Regions from separate parts of the Streptomyces sp. NBC_01264 genome, predicted to be linked through region 2. Evidence: riboswitches for the same ligand, from Rfam matches in the RefSeq annotation. Region 2 holds a riboswitch; the other holds the start of a gene.
The links. Region 2 has a riboswitch for ZMP and ZTP ahead of OG435_RS40230 (bifunctional 5,10-methylenetetrahydrofolate dehydrogenase/5,10-methenyltetrahydrofolate cyclohydrolase). Riboswitches for the same ligand answer to the same signal wherever they lie in the genome.
Positions count from the first base shown of each region.

Region 1: linked by a shared signal. The riboswitch ahead of glyA (serine hydroxymethyltransferase) and the one ahead of OG435_RS40230 (bifunctional 5,10-methylenetetrahydrofolate dehydrogenase/5,10-methenyltetrahydrofolate cyclohydrolase) in region 2 are both predicted to bind ZMP and ZTP.

Region 1 is NZ_JAPEOX010000001.1:5,951,529-5,959,261, forward strand. Features, by position in the region: gene OG435_RS27950 (PLP-dependent aminotransferase family protein) at 1-28, shown strand, start outside; gene OG435_RS27955 (hypothetical protein) at 239-1,078, opposite strand; gene OG435_RS27960 (hypothetical protein) at 1,195-1,509, shown strand; gene OG435_RS27965 (glutathionylspermidine synthase family protein) at 1,516-2,706, shown strand; gene rocD (ornithine--oxo-acid transaminase) at 2,721-3,926, opposite strand; ZMP/ZTP riboswitch at 4,036-4,126, shown strand; gene glyA (serine hydroxymethyltransferase) at 4,162-5,442, shown strand; gene trpS (tryptophan--tRNA ligase) at 5,824-6,837, shown strand; gene OG435_RS27985 (2'-5' RNA ligase family protein) at 6,966-7,592, shown strand.
Region 2 is NZ_JAPEOX010000002.1:1,589,294-1,597,026, reverse strand. Features, by position in the region: gene OG435_RS40240 (RNA polymerase sigma factor) at 1-1,308, opposite strand, end outside; gene OG435_RS40235 (class I SAM-dependent methyltransferase) at 1,522-2,283, opposite strand; ZMP/ZTP riboswitch at 2,374-2,481, shown strand; gene OG435_RS40230 (bifunctional 5,10-methylenetetrahydrofolate dehydrogenase/5,10-methenyltetrahydrofolate cyclohydrolase) at 2,509-3,399, shown strand; gene OG435_RS40225 (peptide MFS transporter) at 3,536-5,074, shown strand; gene OG435_RS40220 (MAB_1171c family putative transporter) at 5,100-6,383, opposite strand; gene OG435_RS40215 (NAD(P)/FAD-dependent oxidoreductase) at 6,380-7,733, opposite strand, start outside.

The DNA of each region.
Region 1 (7,733 bases), on a different contig from region 2:
GGCCGCGCTGGTCGCTGCGCTCCCGTGAGGGGGCCCTGCGGGAGCTGTCCCCTACCCGCCCTTCGCCCGTTCCCCGGGCTCCGCCCGGACCCGGTCCTCAAACGCCGGACGGGCTGGATTTGGCCGGCGGTAGCCCGCGCGTGACCGCCGGTGGTTGGGGAAATCCAGCCTCTCCGGCGTTTGAGGAGCGGGGCCTGGCGCGGAGCCCCAGAAGCACCGGGCTGCGCCCGTTCCTTCCTCACGTGCCGGACGGGTGAGCCGGCTCCGCCGGGGGTTCGCCGAAGCGGGCCAGGGCCAGGGCTCCCGTTACGGCCACCACGAAGCCGGCGACGGCCAGCCAGGTCAGGCCCTCGCGGGTGCGGTCGCCCAGCCAGGCCACGCCCACCGCCGCCGGGCCGATCGTCTCGCCCAGCACCATGCCGGCCGTCGCGGCCGTCACCGAGCCCCGCGCCAGCGCCGAGGTGAGGAGGAGGAACGCGGAGCCGCCGCCGAGGAGGAGGGCGTAGAACGCCGGGTTGGAGAGGGCAGAAAGGGAGATGTCGTCGATGAGGCGGACCGCCACCTCCACCACCCCGAAGCCCGTCCCGGCGGCCAGGCCCAGCGTCAGTGCCCGGCTGCGGTCCGGCAGCCCGCCCGCGACGGCCCCGACCACCAGCACCAGCCCGGCCACCGCCAGCAGCCCCAGCTTCAGCGCGAGCGTGCCCTTGCCCGAGCCCTCCTCCCCGGAGGCCAGACCGAGCATCACCAGCCCCGCGCAGACCACCGCGACCGCGCCCCACTCCGTCCCGCTCAGCCGTACCTTCAGCAGCCGCGCCGCGACCACCGCGGTCACCGCGAGGCTGGCGGCGAGGGCCGCGCCCACCGCGTAGATCGGGATGTGCCGCAGGGCGATGATCTGGAGGACGAAGCCGATCCCGTCCAGCCCGAGTCCGGCGAGGTAGCGCCACTGGCGCAGCGCCCGTAGGAGGAGGGCGGTGTCGACCCCGGACCCCGTCCCCGGCTCCGCCGCCCGCGCCGCCACCGCTTGCAGGACCGACGCCGTGCCGAAGCAGACCGCCGCACCGAGCGCGCAAATCATCCCAATGAGCACGAACCGACTCTAGGTCACGGATCCGGCGTCGGCCGGATTCCGTCGGCCGGGGCGGCCGTTCTAGTCTGTGCGCAGCCGGCCACCCCAGGGGGAGCGAACAGTCCATGGACAGCAGTAGTAGCAACGACACCACGCGTACCAAGCGCCGCATGCGCTCCGGCACCGTCGCCCTCGGCGGCATGGGCCTGCTCGCCGCCGCCCTGGTGGCGTGCGGAAGCAGCAGCGAGCCCGACAAGCGCTGCGCGGACCGCGCCACCCTGGAGAAGCTGAACTCCAAGGAGTGCAAGAGCGGCGGCCGCGGCGCGTACTACTACGGCGGCTCCGTCGCGAAGAACAGGGTCAGCGGCGGCAGCTTCGACAAGTCCGCCGTCACCCGCGGCGGCATCGGCGGCAGCCACAAGAGCTCCTCGGGCGGCTGATCCAGCGTGCAGCGACACACCATCGAGCCCCGCCCCGACTGGCAGAAGACCGTCGAGGAACAGGGGCTGATCTACCCCCTGACCCGCTACCCCGACGACTCCCTGCGCCCCTACTGGGACGAGAGCGCGTACTACTCCTTCACCCTCCCCGAGGTCGAGGCGCTGGAGAACGTGGTCGAGGAGCTGCACGCCATGTGCCTGGCGGCGGCGCAGCACATAGTCGACCAGGACCGCTTCGCAGACCTCGGCATCACCGACCCGAAGCTCGCCGCGCTGATCGCCGAGTCCTGGCGGCGCCGCGCCGAACAGCCCTCGCTCTACGGCCGCTTCGACCTGCGCTACGACGGCTCCGGCAGCCCCGCCAAGCTGCTGGAGTACAACGCGGACACCCCCACCTCCCTCGTGGAGGCGGCCAGCCCGCAGTGGTTCTGGATGGAGGAACGCTTCCCCGGCGCCGACCAGTGGAACTCCCTCCACGAGCGGCTCGTCGACGCCTGGCGCCGCCAGGCGGAGCTGCTGCCGCCCGGCCCGGTGCACTTCGCGCACTCCGAGACCGACGAGCTCGGCGAGGACCTGATGACGGTCGCCTACCTCCAGGAGACCGCCGAGCAGGCCGGCCTGGAGACCCGGGAGCTGTCGGTGGAGCGGATCGGCTGGGACAGCCTGTCCGGCCGGTTCGTGGACGAGAAGCTCGGCTTCATCCGCGCGATCTTCAAGCTCTACCCGTGGGAGTGGCTGGCCACCGACGAGTTCGCCCCGCAGGTCCTCGGCACGTACGACCACGGCGGCGGCTCCGGCACCACCACCTGGATCGAGCCCCTGTGGAAGATGCTGCTCTCCAACAAGGCGCTGCTGGCGGTCCTGTGGGAGCTCTTCCCCGAGCACCCGAACCTGCTGCCCGCCTACCTGGACGGCCCGCGCGAACTCGCCACCACCACCGGCTACGCGGCGAAGCCGCTGCTGGGGCGGGAGGGCGCGGGCGTCACCCTGCACCCGGTCGGCGGCGAGCCGTTCGCACCGGAGGAGGACGAGACCTACGTCTTCCAGGGCCTCGCCCCGCTGCCCGACTTCGACGGCAACCGGGTGGTGCTCGGCGCGTGGGTCGTCGAGGACGAGTCGGCGGGCCTCGGCATCCGCGAATCGGCGGGGCCGGTCACGGACGAGTACGCCCGCTTCCTGCCCCACGTCATCCTCTAGGGGGCCCGGACCCGTCAGGCGCCGAGGACCGACCTGAGCTGGTCCAGCCCCCAGTCCAGGTCCTCCTTGGAGATCACCAGCGGCGGCGCGATGCGGATGGTCGACCCGTGGGTGTCCTTGACCAGCACCCCGAGCTCCATCAGCTTCTCGGAGATCTCCCGGCCGGTGCCGCGCGACGGGTCGATGTCCACGCCCGCCCACAGCCCGCGGCCCCGTACGGCGGTCACCGCACCGCCGCCGACCAGCAGGTTCAGCTCCCGGTGCAGGTGGTCGCCGAGTTCGGTGGCGCGCTGCTGGTGCTCGCCGGTGCGCAGCATCGCGATGACCTCCAGGGCGACGGCGCAGGCCAGCGGGTTGCCGCCGAAGGTGGAGCCGTGCTCGCCCGGCTTGAACACGCCGAGCACGTCGAGGTCGGCCACCACCGCCGACACCGGAACGACCCCGCCGCCCAGCGCCTTGCCGAGGATGTACACGTCGGGGACGACCCCCTCGTGCTCGCACGCGAAGGTCTTCCCGGTGCGGCCCAGGCCCGACTGGATCTCGTCGGCCATGAACAGGACGTTCCGCTCGCGCGTCAGTTCCCGTACGCCCTTCAGGTATCCGGGGGGCGGCACGAGCACCCCGGCCTCACCCTGGATCGGCTCCAGGAGCACGGCGACGGTGTTGGAGGTGACGGCGTGGGCGAGGGCGGTGAGGTCCCCGTACGGGACGATCTCGAAGCCGGGGGTGTACGGACCGAAGTGGTCGCGGGCGTCGTGGTCGGTGGAGAACGACACGATGGTCGTCGTGCGGCCGTGGAAGTTGTCGGCCGCCACCACGATCTTGGCGTGGCCGTCCGGTACGCCCTTGACCTCGTACCCCCACTTGCGGGCGGTCTTCACCGCCGTCTCCACGGCCTCCGCACCGGTGTTCATGGGCAGGACCGCTTCCTTGCCGCACAGCGCCGCGAGCTCGGTACAGAAGTCCGCGAAGCGGTCGTGGTGGAAGGCGCGGGAGGTCAGGGTGACCCGCTCCAGCTGGGCGCGGGCGGCGTCGAGCAGCCGGCGGTTGCCGTGGCCGAAGTTCAGGGCGGAGTAGCCCGCGAGCATGTCGAGGTAGCGGCGCCCCTCCACGTCGGTCATCCACGCGCCCTCGGCGGTGGCGACGACGACGGGCAGGGGGTGGTAGTTGTGCGCGCTGTGCGCGTCGGCGGAGCGGATGGCATCAGCAGTTGTCGACACGGGGTCTCCGATCGTCCGTCAAGCCGGTGACGAGGGTGGCGTCACCCTCCATCCTCGCTCGCATCGCGGACGGAGAAACCTTTCCGGCGGCGCGCCCGCTAAGGTGTCGGACACGCACGGCGACTGGCGCACGGAGAACCAACTCCGGGGGAGCCGTGCGCGCACGACCGCACACAGGGCCGCTCGCCTGGGCCTCGCGGGGACGAGATCCGACATCGACCCCGGAGGAACCGCCATGAGCGCGAACCACCACCCGTACCGCCACCCCGCCCTGCTCGCCACCGACCCCGAGCTGGCGTCCTTCGTCGCCGCCGAGGAGACCCTCCAGGCGGAGACCCTCCGCCTCATCCCGAGCGAGAACTACGTGTCCTCCGCCGTGCTGGAGGCCTCCGGCACGGTGCTGCAGAACAAGTACAGCGAGGGCTACCCGGGCCGCCGCTACTACGAGGGCCAGCAGAACATCGACCGCATCGAGGCACTGGCCGTGGAGCGGGCGAAGGGCCTCTTCGGAGTCGACCACGCCAACGTGCAGCCGTACTCCGGCTCGCCCGCCAACCTCGCGGTGTACCTGGCCTTCGCGAAGCCGGGCGACACGGTGATGGGCATGGCGCTGCCGATGGGCGGGCACCTGACGCACGGCTGGGGGGTCTCGGCGACGGGCTCCTGGTTCCGCGGCGTGCAGTACGGGGTCCAGGCGGAGACCGGTCTCATCGACTACGACGCCGTACGGGACCTCGCGCTGGCGGAGCGGCCCAAGCTGATCTTCTGCGGCGGTACGGCGCTCCCGCGCACGATCGACTTCGAGGCCTTCGCGTCGATCGCGAAGGAGGCGGGCTCGGTGCTCGTCGCCGACGTGGCGCACATCGCCGGCCTGATCGCGGGCGGGGCGCACCCCTCCCCGGCGGGTCACGTGGACGTGATCTCGACGACCACCCACAAGACCCTGCGCGGGCCGCGCGGCGCGATGCTGATGTGCCGCGAGGAGCACGCGAAGGCCATCGACAAGGCGGTCTTCCCCGGCCTCCAGGGCGGCCCGCACAACCAGACGACGGCCGGAATCGCGGTGGCGCTCCACGAGGCGGCGCAGCCCTCGTTCGTGTCGTACGCGCACGCGGTCGTGGCCAATGCGAAGGCGCTGGCCGCGGCTCTGCTGGAGCGGGGCTTCGATCTGGTGTCGGGCGGTACGGACAACCACCTGATCCTGATCGACCTCACCGGGAAGTCGGTGTCCGGGAAGATCGCGGCGAAGGCGCTGGACCGGGCGGGGATCGTCGTGAACTACAACACGGTGCCGTTCGACCCGCGCAAGCCGTTCGACCCGTCGGGGATCCGGATCGGTACGCCGTCGCTGACCTCGCGGGGGCTTCGTGCGGAGCACATGCCGGTGGTCGCCGACTGGATCTCTGACGCGGTCTCCGCGGCGGCCAAGGGTGACGAGGCGGCCTTGGCCGTGATCCGCGCCGAGGTCGCCGACCTCATGGCCGCCTTCCCGGCCCCGGGCCTCCCGATCGCCTGATCCCCCCCCGGGTGGGGGGTCCGGTCCCTGCGGGGCTGGATCCCCTACCCGCCCTTCCACCGTTCCCCGGGCTGCGCCCGGACCCCCTGGGGCTCCGCCCCAGACCCCGCGCCTCAAACGCCGGCGGGGCTGGATATGGCCGACGCCGGCGAAAATTCAGCCCCGCCGGCGTTTGAGGCGCGGGTGCGGGCGGTGCCCGCGAAGTGCCGCGCAGCGGCACCCCCCGGACCTCGGCGGAAAGCGGTCGCTCGGCCGGGGCAAGATCCGGACGGCGCGCTACCGCCGGGTACCCGGGCGGGGGACGGGCGGGCCGGGGGCGACCCGCCCGGTTCCGGCCAGTGGCGGGGCCGAGCCCCGTGTCGCACCTGAGAGAATGGGGCCATGGCTTCTGATCGTCCTCGCGCGCTCTCCGGCATCCAGCCCACCTCCGGTTCGTTCCACCTCGGGAACTACCTCGGAGCCATCCGGCAGTACGTCGCCCTCCAGGAGACGCACGACGCCTTCTACATGGTCGTCGACCTGCACGCGATCACCATGCCGCAGGATCCGAAGGATCTGCGCGCCAATACCCGGCTGTCCGCCGCACAGCTCCTCGCCGCCGGTCTCGACCCCGAGCGCTGCACGCTCTTCATCCAGAGCCACGTGCCCGAGCACGCGCAGCTCGGCTGGGTGATGAACTGCATCACCGGGTTCGGCGAGGCCAGCCGGATGACCCAGTTCAAGGACAAGTCCGCGAAGGGCGGCGCCAACAACGCCACCGTCGGCCTGTTCACGTACCCGATCCTCCAGGTCGCCGACATCCTGCTCTACCAGGCGAACGCCGTCCCCGTCGGCGAGGACCAGCGGCAGCACATCGAGCTGACCCGGGACCTGGCCGAGCGCTTCAACCAGCGCTTCGGGCAGACCTTCACCCTCCCCGCCGCGCACATCGTCAAGGAGGTCGCGAAGATCTACGACCTCCAGGACCCGGCGATCAAGATGTCGAAGTCGGCTTCCTCGCCCAAGGGTCTGATCAACCTCCTCGACGAGCCCAAGGCCACCGAGAAGAAGATCAAGAGCGCCGTGACCGACACCGAGGCCGTGGTCCGGTTCGACGCGGAGAACAAGCCCGGCGTCAGCAACCTGCTCACGATCTACTCCACTCTCACGGGCGAGTCGATCCCCGCGCTGGAGGCCGCGTACGAGGGCAAGGGCTACGGCGCGCTCAAGACCGATCTGGCCGGCGTGATGGTCGATTTCGTCACACCGTTCAAGCAGCGGACGCAGGAGTACCTGGACGACCCGGAGACCCTGGATTCCCTGCTGGCCAAGGGTGCGGAGAAGGCCAGGGCGGTCGCCGCCGAGACCCTGGCACAGGCGTACGACCACCTCGGTTTCCTGCCCGCGAAGCACTGACGGGCACCGAAGAGAAAGAGGGCCCTGGCGATCTGGGGGGTGCTGCCGCCACACTGGGGCGGCAGCACTCGTGCGACGCACATGCGGAGCACAGACCACGCACAGGACTACAGGCGGAGGAGAGCTACGTGGGGACCGTAACGCTCGGCGTTTCGATCGCGGTCCCGGAGCCGTACGGCAGCAGCCTTCAGGAGCTGCGCGCCGGCTTCGGGGACGCCGCCGCGCACGGCATTCCCACGCACGTCACCCTCGTACCGCCGACGGAGGTGGCCGCGGAGCGGCTGCCCGAGATCCGCGCCCACCTGGCCGAGGTCGCGGCCGCCGGCCGCTCCTTCGTGATGCGGCTGGCCGGCACGGGCACCTTCCGTCCCCTCTCGCCGGTCGTCTTCGTCCAGGTCGTCGAGGGCGGCCCCGGCTGCACCCGTCTCCAGGGCCAGGTCCGCGACCCGGACGGGCCGCTCAGCCGGGAGCTGTCCTTCCCGTACCACCCGCACGTCACGGTCGCCCACGGGATCTCCGAGGAGGCGATGGACGTGGCGTTCGCCGCCCTCGCCGACTACGAGGCGCAGTGGATCTGCTCCGGGTTCGCCCTCTACGAGCAGGGCTCGGACGGGGTCTGGCGCAAGCTGCGGGAATATCCGTTCGGCAACGGGGCAAGCGGTGGAGCGAGCGCCGTACCGGCGCAGCTCGGCTCGGCCACGGACAACAGCGCGGCGGCGGCCGCCACGGGCGAGGCGACCGTACGCCGTTCCTGACGCAGGAACCGGAACCGGAAACCGATCCTTCGCAGGACCAGGGCATGGAACGGCCGAGCCGTCGGGCGAAAAGTCACAATCGACGACCGTAGTCCCCAAAAGCGGCAATCCCGGCTATTTCCGACAGCTCATTTACGGTGA
Region 2 (7,733 bases):
GTCCTCGATGAGGTCACCGAACTCGCTGTCACCCTCCTCACCCAGCGGGGTGTGCAGGGAGATCGGCTCGCGGCCGTACTTCTGGACCTCGATGACCTTCTCGGGGGTCATGTCGAGTTCCTTGCCCAGCTCCTCCGGAGTGGGCTCCCGGCCGAGGTCCTGGAGCATCTGGCGCTGGACACGGGCCAGCTTGTTGATGATCTCGACCATGTGGACGGGGATGCGGATCGTGCGCGACTGGTCGGCCATGGCACGCGTGATCGCCTGCCGGATCCACCAGGTGGCGTACGTGGAGAACTTGAAGCCCTTGGTGTAGTCGAACTTCTCCACCGCGCGGATCAGACCGACGTTGCCCTCCTGGATCAGGTCCAGGAAGAGCATGCCGCGGCCGGTGTAGCGCTTGGCCAGGGAGACCACGAGACGGAGGTTGGCCTCCAGCAGGTGGTTCTTGGCCCGGCGGCCGTCCTCGACGAGGATCTCCAGCTCGCGCTTGAACGCGGGCTTGTGGTCCTCCTCCTCTTCGAGCTTGTACTCGGAGAAGAGACCGGCCTCGATGCGCTTGGCGAGCTCCACCTCCTGCTCGGCGTTGAGCAGCGGCACCTTGCCGATGAGCTTGAGGTAGTCCTTGACGGGGTCGGCGGTGGCGCCGGCGACCATGACGGTCTGGGCCGGGGCGTCGTCCTCGTCGTCGTCGGACAGGACGAAGCCGGCGCTGCCGCCCGTCTTGGGCGTCTCCTTCTCGTCGCCCTCGTCCAGGTCCTCGGCCGCCCAGTCCTCGCCCTCGGCCACGGGGGCATCGCCCTCGTCGCCGTCCTTGGCGGTCTTCTTCGTGGCGGCCGTCTTCTTCACGGCGGTCTTCTTGACGGCGGCCTTCTTGACCGTCCGCTTCTTGGGCGCGGCGGCGGCCTCGGCCACCACCTCCTCCTCGGTCCCGGAGGCCGACGGGTCGGATATCGCCGCGGCGGGGGTGGTGGCGGCCGTTTTGCGCGCACCGATGAGGCGCGGCGGGGCAGCGGCCTTCTTGGCGACGCGCGCCGGGGCGGCGGCCGCCTTGCGCACCTTCTTGGCGGGAGCCTTCGTGGCGGGGGCGGCGCTCACGTGCAGCGCGACGCCCTCCTCGTCCAGGACCTGGTTCAGGCTGCGCAGGACCCGCTTCCACTGGTCCACCGGGATGCGGCCGGCCTCGAAGGCCTGGCGCACGTCATCACCGTTGATGTGACCCTGCTCGCGGCCGCGCTCGACAAGCGCGACCAGGGCCTCTGATTCGGCGATTTCCGTGGGGAACGTACGGGACGGGCTGAGCGACACAAGGAGCCTCTCGTTGCGAACAGATAAGGGGTGGCGGGACATCATCGCGCGAACTCGGGAAACAGACCCGAGGGGGGGCTGTATTCCGGGCCGCACGAGGACACCTGTCGGTTCATCGCATGCCCGAGTAGATTCGTTACGCGCTGAATTGAGTGACCTGCGCCACGCCGTGACCGGGGAGCCGGTCGCGGGTGGTCGCGTCCGCCCGTTTTGTCAGCCCGTTTTGCGGGCTTCGATGAGAAAGCGGGCGGTGTGAGCGACGAACGGGCCCTCGTGCGCGATCTGTTCGTGCAGCTCGCGCAATCGGTCCCGATGCTGCCCGACCGTGAAGCCCGGCACCATCCAGATCACCTTCCTCAGAAAGTAGATCACGGCTCCGATGTCGTGGAACTCGGTCCGAAGCCGCTCGGAGCGCAGATCGACCACCTCCAGCCCCGCCTTCGTGGCCCCGGCGACCGCGTCGTCGGGGTGCCGGCCCCGCCGGACCTCCTCGGGCTGCGGGCCCAGGAAGTACTCCACGAGCTCGAAAACGCTCGCCGGCCCGACCTGCTGGGAGAAGTACGTGCCACCGGGCTTCAGCACCCGCGCGATCTCCTCCCACCAGACCGTCACCGGATGCCGGCTGGAGACGAACTCGAAGGCCTCGTCGCCGAACGGCAGTGGCGGCTCGTCGGAGTCCGCGACCACCACCGTGCCGAGCGGGTGCAGCAGCTTTGTCGCCTTGTCGATGTTCGGCGGCCACGATTCGGTGGCCACCGTCAGCGGCGGCAGGGGCCCGGCTCCGGCGAGCACCTCCCCGCCTCCGGTCTGGATGTCCAGGGCGGAGCCGACCCGCGCCAGGTGCCGGGCCAGGAGGCGCTGGTAGCCCCAGGAGGGACGCTGCTCGGTGGCGCGGCCGTCGAGCCAGGAGAAGTCCCAGCCGTCCACGGAGACGGATTCCGCTTCCGCGACGAGGTGGTCGAAAGTACGCGTCATCCCTCGATCGTCCCAGGTCCGGGCCCGGTCATCCACCCGATTGCCGGGCGCGGGGCCCGCACCGGGCCCCGCGGGGGTTCGCTTACACTTACGGCGGGCCGTGACTGGCGTTCGGGTGGATCACCACCGGGGAGCGGCCCGGCGTACACCCGCATCCCGCATCCCGTACGCCGACTGCCGCGCGCCTGGGCGAACCGCGATCCCGTAGCGACGCCAGGAGCCCCGATGACACTTCAGACGACCGCCCAACAGGCACGGACCGCCACGCTGATGGACGGCACCGCCCTCGCCCGCCGCATCTCCGAGCAGACCGCCGAGTACGCCGCGAAGATCACCGAGCGCACCGGTACCGCACCCTGTCTGGCCACCGTGCTGGTGGGCGAGGACCCCGCGTCCGTCACCTACGTCCGGATGAAGCAGAACCGCTGCGCCAAGGCCGGGATCACCTCCCGCCACGTGGAGCTGCCGGCCGCGACGACCACCGAGGAGCTCGTCGCCACCCTGACCGCGCTCTCCGAGGACCCGGAGATCAGCGGCATCCTGCTCCAGCACCCCGTCCCGCACCACATCGACGAGCGCGCCGCCTTCGAGGCCATCGCCCCGGGGAAGGACGTCGACGGGGTCACCATGCACTCCTTCGCAGCCATGGGCTTCGGACTGCCGGGCTTCGTCTCCTGCACCCCCGGCGGCATCATGCGGCTGCTGGAGGCCTACGACGTGGACCTGACCGGCAAGCACGCCGTGGTCGTCGGCCGCAGCGCGATCCTGGGCAAGCCCGCCGGGATGCTGCTGCTGGAGCAGAACGCCACCGTCACCTACTGCCACTCCCGCACCGTGGACCTGCCGTCCATCGTCCGCAAGGCCGACGTGCTGGTCGCCGCCGTGGGCAAGGCCGAGTTCATCCGCGGCGAGGACATCAAGCCGGGCGCCGTGGTCCTGGACGCCGGCTACAACGAGGGCAACGTCGGCGACGTCCACTTCGAGTCGGCCGCCGCCCGCGCCTCCCTGATCACCCCGGTCCCCGGCGGCGTCGGCCCGATGACCATCGCGGTGCTGCTGGAGCAGACCGTCCAGGCCGCCGCCGCGCAGGCCGGTCTGGCCCTCGCGGACCTCTGACCCGCGCCTCGCTCCCTCCGGTACGACGAACGCCCCGGGCCCTTCGGTCCGGGGCGTTCCGTTTCCCGCGGTAACAGGCCGAAAGGACGTTCCGGGACCCGCGCGACAGGGCTCCACTGAATATGTGAAGCCTTCGATGGATATGCACAAGCCCCCGGCGTCGGACGCAGCACCGGACGCAGGACCGGGCGCGGCGGTGGTGGGCGGGAAGCGCCACCCGCGCGGGCTCGCCACCCTCGTCCTCGCCGAGCTGTGGGAGCGTTTCAGCCTCTACGGCATGGTCGCCATCCTCGTGCACTTCCTCGCCGCCTCCCGCGGCCACGGGGGCATGGGACTCCACGAGGGCACCGCGGAGGCCGTGGAAGGCGTCTACATGGCCATGATCTCGCTGCTGGCGCTGCCCGGCGGCTGGATCGCCGACCGGTTCCTCGGCGCCCGCAGGGCCGTCCTGTGGGGCGGCGTGGTCATCATGGCCGGCCACGTCCTGATGGCCGTCCCGAACCCGGTCTTCGTCTGGCCCGGCCTGGTCCTCATCGTCATCGGCACCGGACTGCTCAAGCCGAACATCTCCGCGCTGGTCGGCCGGCTGTACGCGGCCGACGACGACCAGCGGCGCGACGCCGGCTACTCGATCTTCTACATGGGCATCAACCTGGGCGCCGTCATCGCCCCGCTCGTCGTCGGCTACCTCGGCGAGGAGGTCAACTGGCACCTCGGCTTCGGCGCCGCCGCCGTCGGCATGGCCCTCGGCCTGGTCCAGTACGTCCTCGGCGGCCGCCGCCTGTCGGAGCAGCTGCGCACGGAGCCCGTGGTCCGGCTCACCCCCGCCGAGCGGGCCAAGGTGCGCAGGTCCTCCGCGTACGGCCTGGTCTTCACCGCCGTACTGATCACCCTGCTGGCCGCCTCGCACGCGCTGAACATAGACAACATCACCTTCGTGCTGACGATCGTCGCCGTGGTGGTCCCGGCGGGCGTCCTGCTCTCGATGTACCGCAGCCCCAAGATCGACCGGGTCGAGAAGACCCGGCTGCGGGCCTACGTCTGGCTCTTCCTGGCCGCCACGCTGTTCTGGCTGGTCTACGACCAGATGGGCAACGAGCTGAACATGTTCGCCGCCCAGAAGACCGACCTGTCCCTGCTCGGCTGGCACATCCCGGCGAGCTGGACCCAGTCGCTGCCCTCGCTGTTCGTGATCATCCTGGCCCCCGTCTTCGCCGCCTTCTGGGTGCGCCGGGGCAAGCACATGAGCACCCCCTTCAAGTTCGGCCTGGCCCTGCTGCTGACCGGCGCCTCCTTCGTGGTCATGTCGGGCGCCGCGGCCATCGCCTCCAGCGGGGTCAAGGTCTCGCTGATGTGGCTGGTGGGCGTGTACGTGATCCAGGTGATGGGCGAGATGTGCCTGAGCCCGGTGGGCCTCTCGGTCACCACGAAGCTGGCCCCGCGGGCCTTCACCAACCAGATGATGGGCGTCTGGTTCCTCGCCGCCGCCACCGGAGACGCGATCGGGGCCCAGCTGCCCCGGCTCGACGCGGTCATCGGGCAGAGCTGGAACTTCCTGTGGCAGGGCGCCATGGTGATCGCGGCCGGCGCGGTGATGGTCTTCTTCACCAAGCGGCTCAAGGTCCTCACGGGTGAGGCGGCCGCGAGCCGCGAGGCGGTGGCGGTCGCGGCCTGACCGGAGCGGCGCACGGGGCCCGCGGTCAGGAGCGCGCGGCCCCGTCGCGGGCCCTGGCCACGATCGGGGAGGTCTGGAACGCGTGGGCCAGCTCGGTCAGCGGGCGGGAGTCCAGACGGTACGGGCCCGGGGAGTCGGGGCGGGCCTCGGCCGCGGGTGCGGTCTCCTGGCCGGCCTCGGGACGGTCGGTCCCGGTGCGGTCGGCCTCCGTACGTCCGGCCTCCGCGCGGTCGGCCTCCGTACGTCCGGCCTCCGCGCGGTCGGCCTCCGCGCGGCGGCGGCAGGCAGCCGCCAGCATGGCCGCGTCCGAGACGAGGGCGGCCTCCTCCTCGGACCGGCCCTGAGCGCGCGCGGCCCCGTACGCCTCCTCGCGCACGGCGGGGTCGAACCAGCACCCGAGCGCCAGGATGCCGTCGTCGATCACCGATTCGCGGTGGACCAGCCGGATGCCGACCGGTGACCACCAGGTCAGCGGCACGGGCCGCAGTCCGCCCGGGGAGAACCCGCGCAGGGCCACCCAGAGCGGCCGCAGCCGCCGGTAGCGGCAGTAGTCCTTCCACGGAGCCGAACCGCCCACCAGCGGCACCAGGAATCCGGCGCCCACGAACAGGGCCGCCACCGCCGCCAGGGGCGGGGCCACGGTGGTGGACAGGAGGTCCAGGTCCCCGCCGCTCCAGCGTGCGGCCATCGCCGTCCACTTCGCCGCCAGGAAGGCCAGGTCGAAGGCGCCTCCCAGCATCAGCAGGGCAAGTCCCGTACGGAGCGGGCGCAGCGGCAGCATCGAGGGGGACAGGCGACGCAGCCACTTGTGGCACAGCACCGTGAGCGCGGTGCTGCCCACGGTGTGCGCCGACAGATAGCAGATGATCATCTCGCGCAGGAACGGCGTGTGGGCGTAGTACGTGTCCATGTCGCGCAGCCGCTCGACGGGAGCCTCGCCGAGGGCGAACAGGGTCACGATCGCCACCACCACCGTGCCGTACGCCGCCACCGTCAGCCGGGTGGCCCGGCGCAGGACGGCGGCCGGGGTTCCGCTCCAGTGCAGGATCACCACGACACAGGCGCCCGAGAAGGCCGTGAGCAGGCTGTACACCAGGGGAGCCGAGAAGTTGACGACGCCGGTCAGCCGGTTGACGGCCACGATCGTCGGCGGCGCCGAGAGGATGACCGCGAGCGAACCCCCGACGAGGAGCGTGCACACGGCCCGCAGCAGGGGCTGCTCCCAGCCCCGTCTCAACGTCGGCGCCTTGACGATCAGCGCCGTGGCGATCACCGCACCCGGAACGTAGAGGACGAGGCCTTCGGTCATCGTGCCTGGCCGGCGGGGTCGACCGGTCCGAGGGGGCCGCCGGTGCCGGCCGGCCCGTCCTGGTCCAGACCCGCCACCGTCCGCTCGGCGGCGGTCAGCGGGGCGGCCTTCAGCGCGCCCCGGTCCGATGTGCGCAGCACCTCCCAGACCACCCCGGGCCGGATCCAGTAGGTGGGCGCCCGGTTCATGGTGATGACCTGGAGCAGGGCCGCCGTGAGCGAGGCCTTGGTGGTCGCACCGGTCATCAGCCGCTCGACGTACCCGTTGAGCAGCCCGGCGCCGGGGCGCGGCTTCATGCCCGTGGCGCCCGGGTACAGGATGTCCTGCGAGGTGGCGAGGTCCCAGGCGACGGCCACCTGCGGGGCGATGGCCCGCTGCGCCTCGCGGCCGATGCCCGCGTGGGCGAGGCCCTTCGCGCGCAGCAGCGTACGGACGGCCAGGAGGCCCTGGGCCGCGACCGTCATGCCCTGGCCGTAGAGCGGGTTGAAGGTGGCGACCGAGTCGCCGACGGCGAAGAAGCCGTCGGGGAGGTCGGCCTTCTCGAAGAAGATCCGGCGGTTGGCGGTGCCCTGGGTGACGGAGACGTCGGTGAGCGGCTTCTTGCCCTCGAGGAGTTCGCCGACGATGGGGTCGCGGACCCCCTTGGCGAACGGGATGAAGGACTCCGGGTCGGCGGTGGGCTGGCCGCCACGGGTGCCGGACAGGGTGGCCTGCCAGCGGCCGTTCTCGATGGGGACGATCGTCGCGGTCTGGCCGGGTACGGGCACCCGGGGGTCGGACTGGACGTTGATGATGGGGAAGCCCAGGGCGTGGGCACCCTCGGGGGCTTCGAAGATGCGGGTCGCGTAGACGAGCCCGGAGTCCACGCCGGCTTCCTTGAGGCCGCTCACGCCGACCGCCTCCAGCCAGTTGCGGGCCCGGGAGCCGCGGCCGCTCGCGTCGACCACGAGATCGGCGGCGATCAGGCGGTTCTCCTCGTCGGGGGTGTCCGCCCGGACCCCGGTGATCCGGGCCGCGGTGCCCTCCAGGCCGCGGACCCGGCTCTGCTGGAGGGCGGTGACCCCGGGCAGCCCGATGACGCGGGAGCGGATCACCGAGTCGAGGAGGTCACGGCTGCAGGAGATGTTGAACTGCATCTCCTTGTGGCGCGGCAGCCACCCCTGGGCGGTCTTGGAGACCAGGTCGGTGGGGAGGCTGCGGCGGAAGGCGCCGGCGGCCGTCCAGTCGTCGGTGATGCCCGGCAGGATCTCCTCGATGGCGCGTGCGCCGCCCGACCACAGCAGGTGGGTGTGCCGGGCCTGGGGGAGTCCGCGGCGGGGCTCGGGACCGTCCGGCAGGGTGTCCGCTTCG